2 regions of the Pseudomonas tolaasii NCPPB 2192 genome follow, and region 2 is predicted to be linked to the other one. Evidence: riboswitches for the same ligand, from Rfam matches in the RefSeq annotation. Region 2 holds a riboswitch; the other holds the start of a gene.
The links. A riboswitch is a leader RNA that binds a small molecule or an ion and turns the genes downstream of it on or off. The one in region 2 is predicted to bind cobalamin.

Region 1 (3,205 bases), 1.9 Mb from region 2:
AGCAAGCGCATCGGCTTGTTCGGAATCGCGGCAAAGCCTTTGACGCGCAGGATGCCGTGTTGCACCACCAGTTGGGTCAGGGCGTCGAGCAGCAGTGCTTCGTCGGCTTGCGGCAGGTCGATGGAAATGGAGTCGAAGGCATCGTGGTCGTGATCATGGTCGTCGTCACCGTCGTGGTGATGATCGTGATGGCTGTGACGACCGTCGATGTGCTCTTCAGAGCCGGCGCCCAGGCCAATCAGCACGTCCAGCGGCAGGCGACCGCTGCTGGCTTCGATGATTTTCACGGCTGGCGGCAGCTCTTCGGCGACTTCGAGGCGCACGCGGGCCAGGTCTTCGGGGCTGATCAGGTCGGTTTTGTTGAGAATCACCAGGTCGGCGCTGGCCAGTTGGTCGGCGAACAACTCGTGCAGCGGCGATTCGTGGTCCAGGTTCGGGTCGAGTTTGCGCTGGGCGTCGACTTGATCCGGGAACGCCGCGAAGGTGCCCGCAGCCACCGCCGGGCTGTCGACCACGGTGATCACCGCGTCAACGGTGCAGGCGCTGCGGATTTCCGGCCACTGGAAGGCCTGAACCAAAGGTTTTGGCAGGGCCAGGCCCGAGGTTTCGATAAGAATGTGATCGAGGTCGCCGCGACGGGCCACCAGTTCGCGCATCACCGGGAAGAACTCTTCCTGCACGGTGCAGCACAGGCAGCCGTTGGCCAACTCGTACACGCGGCCATTGGCTTCTTCTTCGGTGCAACCGATGGAGCATTGCTTGAGGATTTCGCCATCAATGCCCAGCTCGCCGAACTCATTGACGATCACCGCAATGCGACGGCCCTGGGCGTTGTCGAGCATGTGCCGCAGCAGGGTGGTTTTGCCCGAACCGAGGAAGCCGGTAACGATGGTGACGGGGAGTTTGGCCAGTGTTTTCATCGGATGCCCTTGAGGGCGGGCATACGGGACGACAAGCCCTGCGACGGCGCGCAGGGGCTGATTTCGTCACCGGATCACCCCGCCCGGTTGAATTGAAATTCGGTTGCGAGGCAGGTCTCCTGGCTTGGGGCTTGCAGGTCTTGCGACCGGCGCTGATTGCGCCTTCCCGCCGATTTGGCAGTGGCGTGGCAGTCAGCTCAACCCTTTACAGTTGCGGGGGCAGCCGCGGCTTGGACCGCGTTCCCTTCTTAGCTCCGGCCTGAGTCGGAGAACCTCGAGGGTGCAAGGCTACGCAGTGCTTGGGGGATGGTCAATGATGGGGTTTGGGTTGTGTACACATCCGTTGCTGCGGTTGCGGCCACCTGCGGACCGCGCTCCCCCAGAAAATGAATATCCAGCGGTGGGAGCGGGCTTGCCCGCGTAAGCGGAGTGCCAGCCCGCATCTATGTCGCTGCCAGACCGCCTTCGCGGGCAAGCCCGCTCCCACATTTTTGACTGTGCTCGGCTTTTCTTTTCTGTCGGAGTTGAGCTCCCGCACCGAAGCGTTTTTGCTTCGCACCACTCAGACCGCCGTGCTTTTGCTTCTGTAAGAGCGGAACCCCTATCAGCCGCTACTCAAGAAACGGATAGGTACACCTACCAAAAACACATCCCGAATTGACTCACCTCCCACCCCCATGCTCTCCTACACCTCTTGTTTCGGGTGCCCTGCAAAGGGTGAAACGGGAAACCGGTGCGTCATAGCGATATGACCAGTCCGGTGCTGCCCCCGCAACGGTAAGCGAGCGAAGCGTCATTGCCACTGTGCGCAGGCATGGGAAGGCGATGCTTTCAGGACTCTCTCAAGAGCCCCCTCGCAAGCCCGGAGACCGGCCCGAAAATCAGATAACAAACCCGCGGTGGGCGGGCGCTGTTCGAACCCTGCGTGCCCGGCTCGCGGGGTTTTCATGCGCCTGCGTCACCCTGAAACCCGAAGGGACGCGCCATGTCGATCATCAGCAGCACCTCGCACACCGCCAGCACCACTTCCACCCTGAGCCAACGCCTGACCGCCGCCATCGGTGCGTCGATCCTCGGCGCGTGCCTGGTGTATTTCGCCGGTTTCTCGCACATCGAAGCGGTGCACAACGCCGCCCACGATACCCGCCACAGCGCCGCGTTCCCGTGCCACTGAGACCTGCCGACATGATCAAGCGTATTGCCCAGACCGCAGGTTTCACCGGCTTGCTGGCCGCCCTGCTGCTGACCCTGCTGCAAAGCTTTTGGGTCGCCCCGCTGATTTTGCAGGCGGAAACCTTTGAAAACGCCTCGCCAGCCGCCGAAGTCGCCCATGAACACGCCGACGGTGCTGCTGCGCACACTCACGACGCCGAAGCCTGGGAGCCTGAAGATGGCTGGCAGCGCGTGCTGTCGACCACCGGCGGCAACCTGGTGGTGGCCGTAGGTTTTGCGCTGATGCTGGCCGGTCTTTACACGCTTCGCGCGCCCACTCGCACCGCTCAAGGTTTGCTGTGGGGCCTGGCCGGTTATGCGACGTTCGTGCTCGCGCCAACCTTGGGTCTGCCACCTGAATTGCCGGGCACCGCTGCCGCTGACCTGGCCCAACGCCAGATCTGGTGGATCGGCACCGCGGCCTCGACCGCCGTCGGTATCGCACTGTTGGTGTTCGGTCGCAACTGGCTGCTGAAAATCCTGGGCGTGGCGATTCTGGCCGTGCCACACGTGATCGGCGCGCCGCAGCCGGAAGTGCATTCGATGCTGGCGCCCGAAGCGCTGGAAGCGCAGTTCAAGATTGCCTCCCAATTGACCAACGTGGCGTTCTGGCTGGCCCTGGGCCTGATCAGCGCCTGGCTGTTTCGCCGCCATCGCGACGGTCAATACTCGGTATGACCCTGGTGGTCGGCCTGGGCTGCCAGCGCGGCTGTGATGTTCACACCTTGCTGGCGCTGTTTGAAACCGCCCTCGCCGAGGGCGGCATTGAATGTCGGCGCGTGACCGCATTGGCCAGTATTGATCGAAAAAGGGATGAGCCGGGGCTGATCGCCCTGGCGCAACGGCTGAATCTGCCTTTGGAATGTTTCAGTGCCGAACAACTGGCGCCCTACGCAGACCGCCTGAGTCACAAGTCCGATGTGGCTTTCGCCCATACCGGCTGTTACGGCATCGCCGAAAGCGCCGCATTGGCCCTCGCCGAACAACTCGGCAATGCCCCCGCCCGCCTGCTGATCACCCGGAAAAACACCGCCCAGGCCACCTTTGCATTGGCATGCGCCGGCTAAAATCCC
Region 2 (3,205 bases):
GACGCGGTCATTCGCCCCTGCCGGTAAACCGCCTCGGCGCCGCGCCCGCCATTGGGGCTCAGGCCACGGGCAATCGGCTGCCATTCGGTGCTGGTCAGGGAATGGTGATAGGTGTGGCCACGCAGTACGCCTTCCGGCAATTCGACACTTTGCAGGGCCAGCGCCGCGAGTTTTTTCTGCATCACCGCGTCGCCCTGCAACAAGCCGACCAGCTCGGCACGGGTGCCGTCTACGTCGGTGAGCGAATCCAGCAGATAAAGCATGCCGCCGCATTCAGCGAGCAAGGGTTTGCCGGCGGCGTGGTGGGCGCGGATGGCGCTGAGCATCGAGGTGTTTTCCGACAGCGCCTTGTGGTGCAGTTCCGGATAACCGCCGGGCAGATACAGACTGTCGGCGTCAGGCAATTCGCGGTCGTGGATCGGCGAGAAAAAGTGCAGCTCGGCGCCCATGGCCCTTAACAGATCCAGGCTGGCGCCGTAGGTAAAGGCGAACGCTTCGTCACGGGACACGGCGATGCGCACACCATGAAGCAACGGCTCGGCCTCAATCACATGCGGCGCGGCAAACGTCACCGGCGGCGGCAAGGCGACTTCACAGCTGCTGCCCAATGCCTGGGCGGCGGCATCCAGGCGTACGTCGAGGTCGTTCAACTCGCTGGCTTGCACCAGGCCAAGGTGGCGGCTGGGCAATTCGATGCCCGTTTCCCGAGACAACGCGCCGTACCAGCGCAGGCCCTCGGTGAGGCTGCCCTCCAGCAATTGCGCGTGACGCAGGGTGCCGACGCGGTTGGCCAGCACGCCGGCGAACGGCAGGTCCGGCTGATAGCGCGCCAGGCCCAGGGCCAGCGCGCCGAACGTCTGGGCCATGGCGGTGCCGTCGATCACGCCGAGCACCGGCACACCGAAATGCCGCGCGAGATCGGCGCTGGACGGGGTGCCGTCAAACAGACCCATCACGCCTTCGATCAGGATCAGGTCGGCCTCGCCGGCTGCTTCCCACAGCAAACGGCGACTTTCCTGCTCGCCCACCATCCACATGTCCAATTGATACACCGGCGCACCGCTGGCGCGCTCGTGAATCATCGGGTCGAGAAAATCCGGCCCGCATTTGAACACGCGCACTTTACGCCCCAGGTTGCGGTGCAAACGGGCGAGCGCGGCGGTGACGGTGGTTTTGCCCTGGCCGGACGCCGGTGCGGCGATCAGTACGGCCGGGCAATGACGGGGCTGATTCAAAGTTCGACGCCCTTCTGTGCCTTGATACCGGCCTGGAACGCGTGTTTGAGCATGCCCATTTCAGTGACGGTGTCGCCCATTTCGATCAATTCGGGCTTGGCGCCACGGCCGGTGACCACTACATGTTGCATCGGCGGCCGGGCTTGCAGGTCGCTGAGAACCTGGTCGAGGTCAAGGTAGCCGTGCTTGAGGGCGATGTTCAGCTCATCCAGTACGACAAGGCCGATGGAAGGGTCTTGCAGCAATTCGCGGGAAACCGCCCAGGCCGCTTCGGCCGCCGCGATGTCGCGCTGACGGTCCTGGGTTTCCCAGGTGAAACCTTCGCCCATCACATGGAAACGCACCTGCTCGGGGAAACGGCGGAAAAACAGTTCTTCGCCTGTGCTGTTGCGCCCCTTGATGAACTGCACCACGCCGCACTGCATGCCGTGGCCCATGGCGCGGGCGAGCATGCCGAACGCCGAACTGCTCTTGCCTTTACCGTTACCGGTGAGTACCAGCAGCAATCCGCATTCGTTGGGGGAGTTGGCGATGCGCTCGTCGATCACGGCTTTTTTGCGCAGCATGCGCGCCAGGTGACGCTCGTCGCGGTCGGGGGAATCAGTCATGGCAGCTCTCCGTTGGGGCTGGACAAAAACGGCGGGCAGGAAAAAGACAAAACAGACAGCCAAGCATCGCCCACCGTGATGCTGTTGGATGCTTCAGGCCGGTCTCCGGACTCATGAGGGGCGCGCTCTGCTGGAAAGCGGCCGACGATGCACCTTCCCATATCGCGCGCGATACAGTGGCAAAAAGCATCGTTTCACTCATTTACCGTTGCGGGGGCAGCGCCGGAATCGCGGCGGCACTGTGTACAAGTGCGCTCACTCACCGGCTTCCCTGTTTCACTCCGTCGACACGCGGGCCACAGAGCACCTGGAACAAGCCGCGAAGGTTAGTGGGTTGGGGGTGGAGCGTCAATTAAAGCTGGCCTCTGACTTGAACCATCTGACAGCCCTGCTTCTCTACCCTTACAGGTATTCAGGAGAAAACCATGCATAAAACAAGACTTGCCTTACTCATCATGGTCGCAGGCACCCTCGCTGCCTGCGGTGAAAGCTCTACCCTGCAGGTGTCCGATGGCACCGGGCCGTCGCCCAAGCTGCCGGAACCCAACAAAACTCTGATCCCCACCGTGAATATTGCACCGGCGATTGGCTGGCCTGCTGGCGTAAAGCCGACTCCGGCTGCAGGCACTCAGGTAGCGGCCTTCGCCGAAGGCCTGGACCACCCGCGCTGGCTGTATGTGCTGCCCAATGGCGACGTGCTGGTGGCGGAAACCAACGCGCCGCCCAAGCCGGATGACGCTAAGGGCATTCGTGGCTGGGTAATGGAGAAAGTCATGGGCCGCGCCGGTGCCGGCGTACCGAGCCCGAATCGCATCACACTGCTGCGTGATGCCGACCACGACGGCGTGGCCGAGACGCGCACGGTGTTCCTCGAGAACCTGAATTCACCCTTCGGTATGACGCTGGTGGGCAACGACCTGTATGTGGCCGACTCCGACAAGCTGCTGCGCTTCGCCTACACGCCGGGGGAAACCGCGATCAAGGGCGCTGGCACCACGGTCGTCGACCTGCCGGGCGGCAGCATCAACCACCACTGGACGAAAAACGTGGTGGCCAGCAAAGACGGCAGCAAGCTGTACGTGAGCGTCGGCTCCAACAGCAACGTCGGCGAAAATGGCCTGGAAGCGGAGGAAGGCCGGGCGGCCATCTGGGAGGTGGACCGCGCCACAGGCCAGCATCGCATTTTCGCCTCGGGCCTGCGCAACCCCAATGGCATGGCCTGGGAACCGCAGAGCGGCAAGCTGTGGACCGCCGTGAACGAGCGCGACGAGATCGGCAGCGACCTGGTGCCGGACTACATCACCTCGGTCAAGGACGGCGCGTTTTATGGCTGGCCTTTCAGCTATTACGGCCAGCATGTGG

Region 1: it holds a riboswitch for cobalamin, as region 2 does, so the genes downstream of both, ATI14_RS24805 (CbtB domain-containing protein) here and cobO (cob(I)yrinic acid a,c-diamide adenosyltransferase) in region 2, are expected to answer to the same signal.

The regions. Positions count from the first base shown of each region.
Region 1 covers NZ_PHHD01000001.1:5,434,980-5,438,184, forward strand. Annotated here, with positions in the region: gene cobW (cobalamin biosynthesis protein CobW) at 1-920, opposite strand, end outside; cobalamin riboswitch at 1,013-1,212, opposite strand; cobalamin riboswitch at 1,605-1,812, shown strand; gene ATI14_RS24805 (CbtB domain-containing protein) at 1,906-2,094, shown strand; gene ATI14_RS24810 (CbtA family protein) at 2,106-2,810, shown strand; gene ATI14_RS24815 (cobalamin biosynthesis protein) at 2,807-3,199, shown strand.
Region 2 covers NZ_PHHD01000001.1:3,489,532-3,492,736, reverse strand. Annotated here, with positions in the region: gene ATI14_RS16235 (cobyrinic acid a,c-diamide synthase CobB) at 1-1,235, opposite strand, end outside; gene cobO (cob(I)yrinic acid a,c-diamide adenosyltransferase) at 1,232-1,843, opposite strand; cobalamin riboswitch at 1,923-2,169, opposite strand; gene ATI14_RS16225 (PQQ-dependent sugar dehydrogenase) at 2,269-3,205, shown strand, end outside.